DNA from 3 places in the Pectobacterium araliae genome. Region 1 is predicted to be linked to each of the others. Evidence: predicted binding sites of a transcription regulator. Region 1 holds the regulator's gene; each other region holds the start of a gene.
What was found. Region 1 encodes ArgR, which controls arginine synthesis, uptake and breakdown. Its sites were predicted from a motif close to ANTGAATAAAAATACANT; they were not measured.
Positions count from the first base shown of each region.

Region 2: argA (amino-acid N-acetyltransferase) is a predicted target of ArgR. The motif match lies at 2,618-2,635, and genes of this name have one in related genera.
Region 3: argF (ornithine carbamoyltransferase) is a predicted target of ArgR. The motif match lies at 2,642-2,659, and genes of this name have one in related genera.

Region 1 covers NZ_AP028908.1:3,791,372-3,795,554, reverse strand. The annotation lists gene dnaG (DNA primase) at 1-746, opposite strand, end outside; gene rpsU (30S ribosomal protein S21) at 901-1,116, opposite strand; gene tsaD (tRNA (adenosine(37)-N6)-threonylcarbamoyltransferase complex transferase subunit TsaD) at 1,344-2,357, shown strand; gene argR (transcriptional regulator ArgR) at 2,426-2,896, opposite strand; gene mdh (malate dehydrogenase) at 3,365-4,183, shown strand, end outside.
Region 2 covers NZ_AP028908.1:1,007,045-1,011,227, reverse strand. The annotation lists gene mltA (murein transglycosylase A) at 1-400, opposite strand, end outside; tRNA gene AACH44_RS04570 (tRNA-Met) at 675-751, shown strand; tRNA gene AACH44_RS04565 (tRNA-Met) at 800-876, shown strand; tRNA gene AACH44_RS04560 (tRNA-Met) at 924-1,000, shown strand; gene amiC (N-acetylmuramoyl-L-alanine amidase AmiC) at 1,147-2,391, opposite strand; gene argA (amino-acid N-acetyltransferase) at 2,668-3,993, shown strand; gene AACH44_RS04545 (L-talarate/galactarate dehydratase) at 4,057-4,183, opposite strand, start outside.
Region 3 covers NZ_AP028908.1:4,052,756-4,056,938, forward strand. The annotation lists partial or broken gene AACH44_RS18360 (YjgN family protein) at 1-1,106, opposite strand, end outside; gene AACH44_RS18365 (GNAT family N-acetyltransferase) at 1,405-1,908, shown strand; gene rraB (ribonuclease E inhibitor RraB) at 2,105-2,530, opposite strand; gene argF (ornithine carbamoyltransferase) at 2,692-3,699, shown strand; gene AACH44_RS18380 (hypothetical protein) at 3,837-4,183, opposite strand, start outside.

The DNA.
Region 1 (4,183 bases):
TACAGGCCGTATAACTGGCGACCTTTATGAAAAATCTCTGTTTCCGGCGAGTTAAGATACTTTGGCGTACCGTCGCCTAATACACGTCCGCCAAAGGCGATCACTCGACCCCGCTTGTCGCGGATAGGGAACATGACACGCTCGCGGAAGCGGTCATACATGCGACCCTGATCGTTAGTCACCAGCATGCCAGCATCGTTCAATGTACTGCGGTCGTCATTATTACGGCCAAAGCGCTTTAAAACGTTATCCCAGCCGGGCGGGGCGAAGCCAATTGCAAAATGACTGATCACTTCTGCGCTTAAACCGCGCTGTTGCAGGTACTGTAACGCTGGTGTACCGACGGATTGGCTTAGCGCTTGTTGATAGAACCCGCTGAGCTGTCCCATCAATTTGTACAGACTTTGCCGTTGGTGACGCTCTAACTGGGTTGGGCCTGTACCGCTTTCATAAGGCACGTCGAGGCCGTATTGGGTAGCTAGTTCTTCAATGGTTTCAACGAATTCGAGACGATCGTAATTCATCAAAAAGTCTATGGCGTTGCCATGTGCGCCACAGCCAAAACAGTGATAGAACTGTTTGTCACCGTTTACAGTGAATGAGGGGGTTTTCTCGTGATGGAACGGACAGCACGCATGGTAGTTTTTGCCCTGCTTTTTCAGTTTGACGCGCGCGTCAATGAGATCGACGATGTCGGTGCGAGCCAGCAGGTCATTAATAAATACGCGTGGGATTCGTCCAGCCATAAGCCCCTGGTGTATATCCTTCTGTAAGGTGGTTACATTGGATATAGCTTATAAACGACAACAAGCCGCGCTTCCTTTCGGAAAGCACGGCCTTACGTATGCAACTGCTAAGTCTGCGGATTAATCACGCGTTGGAGGGAAACCCTCCTGAAAATTAATACAGACGAGTGCGGCGTGCGTTTTCTCGAGCCAATTTCTTCGCGTGACGTTTCACTGCAGAAGCTTTAGCGCGCTTACGTTCGGTCGTTGGTTTTTCATAAAACTCACGGCGACGAACTTCAGCCAGAACGCCTGCTTTTTCACAAGAGCGTTTGAAGCGACGCAGAGCTACGTCGAACGGCTCGTTTTCACGTACTTTAATTACCGGCATGTGCCTCTCACCTTAATAAATTCGGTTTGCCGCTGGCCTTGTGCCAGCCTTTTCAAAATGGTGCGGAATTCTACTGCAAACGTGACGCCTTTGTAAAGCATCGCGGTGATCATAAAACGCGCAACCAAGGCCAGCGCAGAAATCAGGCCGCTTATGGTAGACTACCCACAGTTTGAAGCAAGCAGCATTTAACGCGTGCTTGTATCGTCGTCAAGGTAGGAACAGTAATGCGCGTATTGGGTATCGAAACATCCTGTGATGAAACGGGTGTGGCCATTTATGACACGGCAACGGGTTTGCTCGCCAATCAATTATACAGCCAGATCAAATTGCACGCTGACTACGGTGGCGTCGTGCCTGAGCTAGCCTCACGTGACCACGTGCGTAAAACGGTTCCGTTAATTCAGGCGGCGCTGCGTGAAGCTGGGTTGCAGGCCGGTGATATTGATGGCGTGGCTTATACCGCTGGGCCTGGCTTAGTTGGCGCATTATTGGTGGGCGCGACTGTCGGCCGTGCTCTGGCCTTCGCTTGGGGCGTACCGGCGATTCCTGTGCATCACATGGAAGGGCATTTGCTGGCCCCGATGTTGGAAGATAACCCACCTGCATTTCCCTTTGTTGCGTTGTTAGTGTCTGGCGGTCATACGCAGCTCATCAGCGTGACGGGGATTGGTGAATACCGTTTGCTGGGTGAATCGGTTGACGATGCAGCGGGTGAAGCGTTTGATAAAACCGCCAAATTACTGGGATTGGACTATCCGGGGGGGCCGATGCTGTCGAAAATGGCACAGGCGGGCGATCCTCATCGCTTTACGTTTCCGCGCCCGATGACCGATCGGCCGGGGTTGGATTTCAGCTTCTCTGGCCTAAAAACGTTTGCTGCTAATACAATTCGTAGCAATGGTGATGATGAGCAGACGCGTGCTGATATTGCACGTGCGTTTGAGGATGCTGTCGTGGATACGCTGGCCATCAAATGTCGTCGTGCGTTGGATGATACCGGTTTTAAGCGGCTGGTTATGGCGGGGGGCGTAAGTGCCAACCGTTCATTACGCCAGCGTCTAGGCGAGGTGATGGCGAAACGCGGTGGTGAAGTGTTTTATGCGCGTCCCGAGTTTTGCACAGATAACGGTGCGATGATTGCCTATGCGGGCAGCGTGCGTCTGGTTCATGGTGCGAGCCAGACGCTTGGCGTATCTGTTCGGCCACGCTGGCCACTGGCTGAATTGCCCGCGGTGTGAGCGTTCGGGCGATAATCACTACGTGTAGCAGGTCTACACGTAGTAAAAAGCGGCAGCAGACGAGCGAATTACAGTTCTTGTTCGAATAACACCAGAATCGCTTCGTAAAGCTGTTTGACGCTGAATCCTCTGGCTGGCGTAGTGAAGATGGTGTCATCACCCGCGATGGTGCCCAGAATACCTTCAGATTTTCCTAATGAGTCGAGCAGGCGTGCGATGAGCTGCGCGGCACCCGGGCTGGTATGGATCACAATGACAGCGTCGTTGTAGTCTACGTCCAACACCAGATTCTTTAGCGGGCTGGACGTGGTAGGGACACCGAGTTCTGCAGGAAGGCAATATACCATCTCCATTTTGGCATTGCGTGTGCGCACTGCGCCAAATTTCGTTAGCATGCGCGAGACTTTGGATTGGTTGATGTTTTCAAAACCTTCGTCTTGCAATGCCTGAACAATTTCACTTTGTGAACTGAACTTCTCTTCCTTTAACAGCGCTTTGAACGCTTTAACGAGGTCTTCTTGTTTTGTCGAATTTCGCATTCTGCACCGGATTAATTGTTATGGTTAATCCTCCTATTATGCAGTTGTGTGAATTTTTATGCAATTAAATCGCGTATAATTCCAGTCTGTTTCCTCAGATATGCGCTAATCGCTGTTTTCAAAAAAATTCAGCCTCCGGGCAGTCCGAAAAATGCGTCCCGCGTCACATAAAAGTAAATCAAATGTTATCAGAATGATGTTGTTTGGACACCATTGATCGGTGTAATGTAGCCCACTGGTTAAACGCACGTGAATTAACACCACGTTATAGCTCAATAGCTTATTAATTTTACTTACCATTCAAACGAACGGTCTTTTTTGATTTATTATTAGAGACATAGCAAATTTTTTGTCTCTCGTTCATTTGTTGAAAGATAAGTAGACTGATTTTATCTCTATTTTTATATTCTGTTTATAACCAAATGAATTCACGGCACTTTTTTATTTTATGATAATAAGGAGTTTAGGATGAAAGTTGCAGTTCTCGGAGCAGCAGGTGGTATCGGTCAGGCGCTCGCACTCCTCCTCAAAACCCAGCTTCCTTCAGGTTCAGAACTATCCCTTTACGATATCGCTCCGGTCACGCCGGGTGTTGCCGTCGATCTGAGCCATATTCCTACAGCAGTGAAGATCAAAGGCTATAGCGGTGAAGATGCTAAACCCGCGCTTGTTGGCGCAGATATCGTGCTGATTTCTGCCGGTGTGGCACGTAAACCTGGCATGGATCGTTCCGATCTGTTCAACGTCAACGCGGGTATTGTGCGTAATCTGGTTGAACAAATTGCGGTTACTTGCCCGAAAGCCTGTATCGGCATTATTACCAACCCGGTGAATACGACCGTTGCTATTGCAGCCGAAGTGCTGAAAAAAGCTGGCGTGTACGACAAAAACAGACTGTTCGGTGTCACAACGCTGGATATCATCCGTTCCAACACGTTCGTTGCTGAGCTGAAGGGCAAACAGCCGCAGGATATTAACGTGCCAGTTATCGGCGGACACTCTGGTGTGACGATTCTGCCTCTGCTGTCTCAGGTTCCTGGTATTAGCTTCAGCGAGCAGGAAGTGGCCGATCTGACCAAGCGTATCCAGAATGCAGGCACTGAGGTTGTTGAAGCCAAAGCAGGTGGCGGATCGGCTACGTTGTCCATGGGTCAGGCTGCTGCGCGTTTTGGTTTGTCTCTGGTTCGTGCGCTGCAAGGTGAAAACGGTGTGGTGGAATGTGCGTACGTTGAGAGTGATGGCAAACATGCTCGTTTCTTCGCGCAGCCGATTCTGTTAGGCAAAGAT
Region 2 (4,183 bases), 1.9 Mb from region 1:
CCTGGCGGGTGTAGCGCGCCTGCAATACTGGCGTGTAGTAACCGGTGAACTGCACGTTACCAAAGTTATCAACGCCTTCCATCTGCCAGGCATTCAGACCAAATTTACTCAGCTCGCGAGTATCCGCCCCTGACATCATCCAGTTTTCTATCGCCTGAAAGATGGTGTTATTGCGCGCATAAAGATTCGGTGATGCCGACCGAATTTCCGCAACCTGGGTCATGAAATCCCGCGCGTTAACCGGTTTCCCTTTGGCATTCGGTTCATTCACCAATTCCAAAGGCTGGTTGAGGTGACCATCTTTATATTGCTGCCCGCGATCGGTTGGCCTGGATTGACACCCCGCCAAAATGGCAATGACCACTGCGGTCAGCACATATTTTCCCCACCGTCCCTTCATTTTTGCGCTCGCTTTTTACATCAAAAATTTACCGTCGAACGATAACAAACGCCTATTGAGAAAGGAATGGGATAGCGCATAAATCAACGCGGTAAGGGGGAATAGTTCGCCGTCGGCATACCGCATCGCGAACAGCTATTTTCTGTAAATGACTTATTACGCTCACAAAACGACCCATTAGGTGGTAAATCAATCACCTAATAGCCAAATGCCGCGCTTTTTACAGAAATAGGTTGCATCAATGTTCATGGAGAGTATAGTGCGCATCCACGGACGCGGGGTGGAGCAGCCTGGTAGCTCGTCGGGCTCATAACCCGAAGGTCGTCGGTTCAAATCCGGCCCCCGCAACCAATTGATGTGAGTCGTCCATCAAAAATAGTGAAGATAAGTCAGTACGGACGCGGGGTGGAGCAGCCTGGTAGCTCGTCGGGCTCATAACCCGAAGGTCGTCGGTTCAAATCCGGCCCCCGCAACCAATTGATGTGAGTCGTCCATCAAAAGCAGTGAAGATAAGTCATACGGACGCGGGGTGGAGCAGCCTGGTAGCTCGTCGGGCTCATAACCCGAAGGTCGTCGGTTCAAATCCGGCCCCCGCAACCAACTAAGACCTAAACGCTAAAGCACCTTAACGGGTGCTTTTTTGTTTTCTGCGTCAGCTATTATCTCTGCCATGCCGACACCACGCCCCAGACCTAGTGATTCCTTCTGAACCGCGCCAGCAAGACGCGGTCACCGTGCAGCATCAACTACCGCTCAGCCTGGCTGGCAAAGTAGGCTTTAATCCCTGCAAAAATGGATTCCGCAATCTGCTGCTGGAACTGGCTGGTACGTAGCTTGCGTTCTTCTTCCAGATTGCTGATAAATGCCGTCTCAACCAAAACGGACGGAATATCCGGCGCTTTCAGTACCGCAAATCCGGCCTGATCGACGCTGTTTTTATGCAGACGATTCACCCTACCCAGCCGGGTCAGGATCTCTTTACCAAACTTCAGACTATCACCAATCGTCACGGTCTGTACCAGATCGAACATAGTGTGATCTAAATAGCGATCGCCGCTCATGCTTACGCCACCGATCAAATCCGATTCGTTCTGGGTTTCTGCCAGAAATCTGGCCGCGGTACTGGTTGCCCCTTTCTTCGAGAGCGCAAAAACCGACGATCCTCTTGCCGCTCGATTGGTAAACGCATCCGCATGAATTGAAATGAACAGATCGGCACGTTGCTTGCGCGCTTTTGCCACGCGCACACGTAGCGGAATGAACACATCTTCATTGCGCGTCATATACGCTTTCATGTTGGATTCATTATCGATTAACTTGCGCAGGCGACGGGCAATTTGTAGCACGATGTCTTTCTCGCGCGTTTTATTTTTGCCAATCGCGCCGGGATCTTCACCGCCGTGACCGGGATCGAGCATAATAATCAGCGGGCGATCGCGCCCCGCTTTTCCGGCTTTCGGCGCTTCTGCTGGCAGCGTGCGCTCCAGTTCGCCTTTGTTATAATCTTCCAACAGCGCCAGCAGCGGATCGTCTTCGTTATCGTAGCGCCCTGCCGCAGGATACAAATCCAATACCAGCCGGTGCTTGAATTCGGCCACCGGCCCCAGCGTAAAGACCTTGGTCGTCGCCTGCTGTTTGAGTTCCAACACCAAGCGCACCGTGGTTTTATCAAACTGACCGATACGCGCTTCTTTAATCAGCGGATCGTTATCTGACGTAAATTGGCTGGCTATCTCCTTCAGTACGCTATTCAGATGAACATTTTCGATGTCCACTACGATACGTTCGGGATTACTCAGACTAAACTGTTTATATTTCAGCAGGTGATTGGATTCCAGCGTGACGCGGGTATAGGCGGAGGACGGCCAGACGCGCACGGCAACGACCTGTGCCGTCGCCGCTATCCCTACACCACTTACGCTTAACAGCCAGGTTGCTGCTGCGGTTTGTAATAGACGCCGTCGAGTCAAATGATGATTCGAATGAGACATGCCACTCCGATCTGATTGCTGTGCGCTATCCTGCGTTGTTGTGTTGCCAATGCACTGGATAGGCCATTAAAAAATGAATAAAGGTAAAAATTGTCAAAAACTTTAACGAATCTGCTCCACTCTGTCATGCAAAAATCATCTGCAAACCTTATAACAGGCGGATATCATAAATTTGAAGTATAACCTGACTTTTCTGGTGAATACTTCCTCTTGCCTTTTATGAAATAAAGAATAAAAATACAGAAATTACGAATAAAAATGCAAAGAGGGTTCGCAGTGAAGGAACGGAGTACAGAACTGGTTCAGGGCTTCCGCCATTCAGTTCCCTATATCAATGCCCACCGGGGCAAAACGTTTGTCATCATGTTAGGTGGCGAAGCCATTGAACATGCCAACTTCTCTAGCATCGTAAATGATATCGGGCTGCTACACAGTCTGGGAATCAAGCTGGTGGTGGTTTATGGCGCCCGTCCCCAGATCGATGCCAACCTGACAACACACCACTACGAGCCCCACTACCATAAAAATACCCGTATCACCGACAGCGCCACGCTGGAGCTGGTCAAACAAGCCGCGGGTATGCTGCAACTGGATATCACCGCTCGGCTGTCGATGAGCCTGAACAACACGCCGCTGCAAGGTGCCCATATTAACGTCGTCAGCGGTAATTTTATTATCGCGCAGCCGCTTGGCGTGGATGACGGTGTGGACTACTGCCATAGTGGCCGTATTCGTCGCATTGATGAAGAGGCGGTTCATCGCCAGTTAAATAGCGGTGCGATTGTGCTGCTCGGTCCGGTTGCAGTTTCCGTCACCGGTGAAAGCTTCAACTTAACCTCGGAAGAGGTCGCGACCCAGTTAGCGATTAAGCTGAAAGCAGAGAAGATGATCGGTTTCTGCTCGTCACAGGGCGTCACCAACGAAGAAGGTCGCATCATCTCTGAACTGTTCCCAGACGATGCGCAGCAGCGTATTGATGCACTGGAACAGGCTGGCGATTACCATTCAGGTACAGTCCGATTCCTGCGCGGCGCGGTCAAAGCCTGCCGTAGCGGCGTGCGTCGCAGCCATCTTATCAGCTATCAGGACGACGGTGCGCTGTTGCAGGAACTGTTCTCGCGCGATGGCATCGGCACGCAGATCGTGATGGAAAGCGCCGAGCAGGTTCGCCGTGCGACCATCAATGACATCGGCGGCATTCTGGAGTTGATCCGTCCGCTGGAAGAACAAGGTATTCTGGTTAGACGCTCGCGCGAGCAGTTGGAAATGGAGATCGACAAATTCACCGTTGTCGCACGCGATAACCTGACCATCGCCTGTGCCGCGCTTTACCCGTTCCCGGAAGAAAGCATCGGCGAAATGGCCTGCGTCGCGGTTCACCCGGATTACCGCAGCTCATCACGCGGCGATATGCTGTTACAGCGCGTTGCCGCTCAGGCACGCCAGCAGGGTCTGCAAAAGCTGTTCGTGCTGACGACGCACAGCATTCACTGGTTCCAGGAACGCGGCTTTTTACCCGCTGAAGTGGAAATGCTGCCGAAGAAAAAACAGGCGCTGTACAACTACCAGCGTCGCTCAAAGATTTTGGTACTGGATCTCTGAATTATTTCATTCAATAGCGCCTCTCGTGGCCGACCGTAAAGTCGGCCACAATCTTTCATCCGCTTATGGCTGCTTGCCAAACTCACAGCTTAATGTTGTCCACTTCCTTGCCTGTTCACTCAGAGTAAACCCTAGCCCCAGACGATCGGATACCCACATGCGCCCATCGCGCAACTCTAGCTGCTCGTTG
Region 3 (4,183 bases), 260 kb from region 1:
ATGTGCCTGAACGTGCAGCAGTGCCAGATCGCCTTCAACCGCTGTCGCATTCGCTATATAGCGTGCATGGCGAATTTCTGCCACCGGTGCAGCCCAACCCAAAGAGAAAATAGTGATCAGGCTATTCGTTATCAGTAGCCCCATGTAAGACAGCGTTTGCATGGAAGAATGCAATTTCACACCACCATTCAGCGATGTCTGGTTAAACAGATAATTACGCTGCGCAACCACCAGATAGCTGCTGGAAACCAGAATACCCAGCAGCGCCACAACGACCATCATGATCATATTAAAGACGTTGCTCAGCAACATCATCAGTACGAGCTCTTCATTTCCGCCGCCCATCATAATAGTTTGGAATAGCGTGAAGAAGAACGAACTCATGAACGACAACGATGCGATCAGGAAAGGAACAAAAATCAGCAGGCTAATCAGAGAAAATTTGATAAACGCCGATTTCGCTAATTCTGCGTTAAACGCGGTTTTACCGAAGAACAGGTTATTAACATAAAAGTCGAGCAGCATCATTTTCATGATGCCATTTACGGCGGCAAACCCCGGAATAGCAATCGCCAACGCAATGAACCCAATCAGAATTGGGCTATTGCTCTGCATACCGATCATGACAACAACAACCAGAGCAATATAAAAAGCCAGCAGCAGCAGGATAGGGCAAAGCAGCAATACCCAATACGCACGGCCTGTCTGGCAATGATAATTAAAACGAACGCCGCGATAGCTGGACATAATGGCGTCATAACGCCAGTTGCGGATCACGAGAACCGGAATAAGTGCCGAAAATGCCAATGCGAGAATCGTTCCCAGCGTTGGTGACATCGCCAATACAAAATAAAACAGAATCAGACCGGCGATAACCAGCAAGCGCCCTTTAAGGTCGGCTGCGCGTGGTAATCAAAACGGTCACCATTAATTTCCGTGTTACCATAAAAATAACGGCGACGGCGCACGGTGGCCCAGGCAGAATAAATACCTAAAGTGATAACCGTTAATAACGCATTCACCAGCCAAATTGCAAAATATTCCCCAGCCTTACCATGAAACTGCACGCGATGCTGCGTGCTATTTTCTGAAGTATTGATAGTCATAAACCTTTCATCCTAAAAGAAATAAGCCTCATAAACGCTTCATTCGATACGTTATTGGCATACAAAAAGCGGCTTATTTAAGCATGTCCTGTTAATGACAACAATATAAGTTAACAAAAATCACACAAGCTTATGTGCTTACTAATTACATGGAATAGGGAAATCCACAAAGTAACAAACACAATAATAATAACGTGAAATCTGACGAGTATAGACGTTGCATCAATGTGGCCTGAAATGGTATTACAATCGGCCAGGATCATTACCCCCGTAAACCGTAAGAGCAAGAGTACGTATTATGACAACCGCGACCTCCGCCAATCTTCAGCTACGCCCCATCACCGAACAGGACGATGCTGCCATCGCACACGTCATCCGCCAGGTTTCTGCTGAATTTGGTTTGACGGCCGACAAAGGTTACACCGTTTCCGACCCTAATCTGGATACGCTGTTTACTCTGTATAACCAGCCGAAAAGCGCCTACTGGGTGGTTGAATATGAAGGCCGAGTCGCGGGTGGCGGTGGCATTGCCCCACTGGTCGCGGGAGAAAAAGATGTGTGTGAATTGCAGAAAATGTATTTCCTACCCGTCGTGCGGGGTAAAGGGTTCGCACGTCAGCTAGCAATACAGGCACTTGATTTTGCGCGTGAGCAGGGCTTTCGCCGCTGCTATCTGGAAACCACCGGCCACCTGACCAGCGCGATCCGGCTGTATGAGTCTCTGGGCTTCGATCCTATTCCCCATTCAATGGGTAACACGGGCCATACAGACTGTGAAGTGACGATGCTAAAGATGCTGTAAAAGTAGTTATCGATTGTTTCAGGAGAGAGATACCGGGGCGACCACGGTGCGAGGTCTCCCTGCGGGAACCTCATCACCGAGTTTCCCCTAAACCCACGCTTAAGCTATCGGCATGACAATCAAGTAAAAAACCAAAAAAAACGCCGCAGGGTATTCCTGCGGCATTCAGTGAGGCGTGTGCTTCGAGGTTAATGACTTAATGCCGCTTGCCGTCATCATCTTCGTCATAAAAATCTTCATCATCCCCGTCTTCTTCGCCTTCACCATCGGGATCTTCAAAGTACGTGCCCCATCCGTCATAATTCACACCGTGGCGTTCTGCCAGCGCCAGCAACTGCTCTACCTGTGCGTCGATCAGCTCCGCATTTAGCGCCACTTCACTGATAGCATCACAGCACATCAGCAATACACCCTCTTCCACTTCCAGTTCTTCCGCATCCGTCACTTCATAGCCCAGCTTGAAGGCTTCTACAGCGACTTTTTCCAACACGTCAAACTTCTCAGCAGAGAAATGGTGTTCAATGGTATAGAGCGCGTCAGGATCGCTGCCATCATCCAGCAGTTCTTCAATGATCAGGCGTGTCTCTTCCCGTTGCTCTTCCAGTAATTCGCGGTTTGCCATGCCTCAGTCCTCATTAATCGACGTAATATTGCTTATTGTCCCACAGCCCTGCGGCTTGCTCCACCACAAAGTTTGATATCACCACTTGAATTTGAATAATTACACATATAAAGTGAATTTTAATTCAACCAATAGTGTTGAGCCACATGGAGAGGTACATCATGCAACCGTTCTACAAGCGTCATTTTTTAAGGTTAATGGATTTTACACCCGCAGAAATTGCCCATCTTTTAACCCTGTCAACGAAACTGAAGGCCGATAAAAAAAACGGGACAGAAGTCCGCCGCCTGCAAGGTAAAAACATCGCACTCATCTTCGAAAAAGATTCGACCCGTACTCGCTGCTCTTTCGAAGTTGCTGCATACGATCAGGGCGCGCAAGTGACCTATCTCGGTCCAAGCGGCAGTCAAATCGGCCATAAAGAATCCATCAAAGATACCGCACGCGTACTGGGAAGAATGTACGACGGCATTCAATATCGCGGCTACGGCCAGCACATTGTTGATACGCTGGCACAATACGCGGGCGTTCCGGTCTGGAACGGGCTGACGAACGAATTCCACCCCACACAGTTACTGGCAGACCTGCTGACAATGCAGGAACATTTGCCGGGTAAAGCGCTGTCAGAGATGACGCTCGTTTATGTGGGCGATGCGCGCAACAACATGGGCAACACCATGCTGGAAGCGGCCGCGCTGACCGGATTGGATTTACGCCTTGTTGCGCCAAAAGCCTGCTGGCCGGATGCCGGTCTGGTGGCGGAGTGTCAGGCGGCGGCAGAGCAAACGGGTGGCAGCATCACGCTGACGGAAGATATCGCCGCAGGCGTTGCGGGCGCAGATTTCATTTATACCGACGTTTGGGTTTCCATGGGCGAACCAAAAGAAACCTGGAAAGAGCGTATCGCACTGCTGAAACCGTATCAGGTGAACATGGCGATGATTGCCGCGACGGGTAACCCGCAGGTGAAGTTTCTGCACTGTCTGCCCGCGTTCCATGATGACCAGACGACCATGGGTCAACAAATGGCGGAACAGTACGGCCTGCACGGCGGAATGGAAGTGACGGACGAGGTCTTTGAATCCGCGCACAGCATCGTGTTCGATCAGGCGGAAAACCGCATGCACACCATCAAAGCCGTGATGGTCGCCACGCTGGCGCAGGATTAAGGTTTAACCTGCCTTTGATGTGTTTAAAAACAGATCAGAGGTGGGCTGTTTCATCGCCCAAAACAGTAATAGATTTTTGTTACTGAACCACAGAAAAACACGATTCTTGCCTTAATTCTGCTTCTTGAAACAAACCGCTACTCTCTCCAGGCATTGATCCCTTTGGCATCAATATCAATCGTAGGCATGACCGGCATTTTACCGTCATAAAAAAATGATGAATTGCTAAATGAATAAATTTTGCCTGTCATTTTGACAGTAATACGACTCCCCACACCAGAAACTGATACGTCGCTACGGTCTGCAGTCAGAAATGGCGCAGACTCGCCAAGTACTTTCATTGGATCGCCATCAATATGACGATAAAGGTAGTAGCGATAAACGTCAGAATCCGTCGCGCCAGCATTCTGGTACTGGGTCACATAGAGCCAGATTTTATCAGTAAGCGGTTTTTGGCTGTAAAGCCGATCGTTATAGGGGCCAG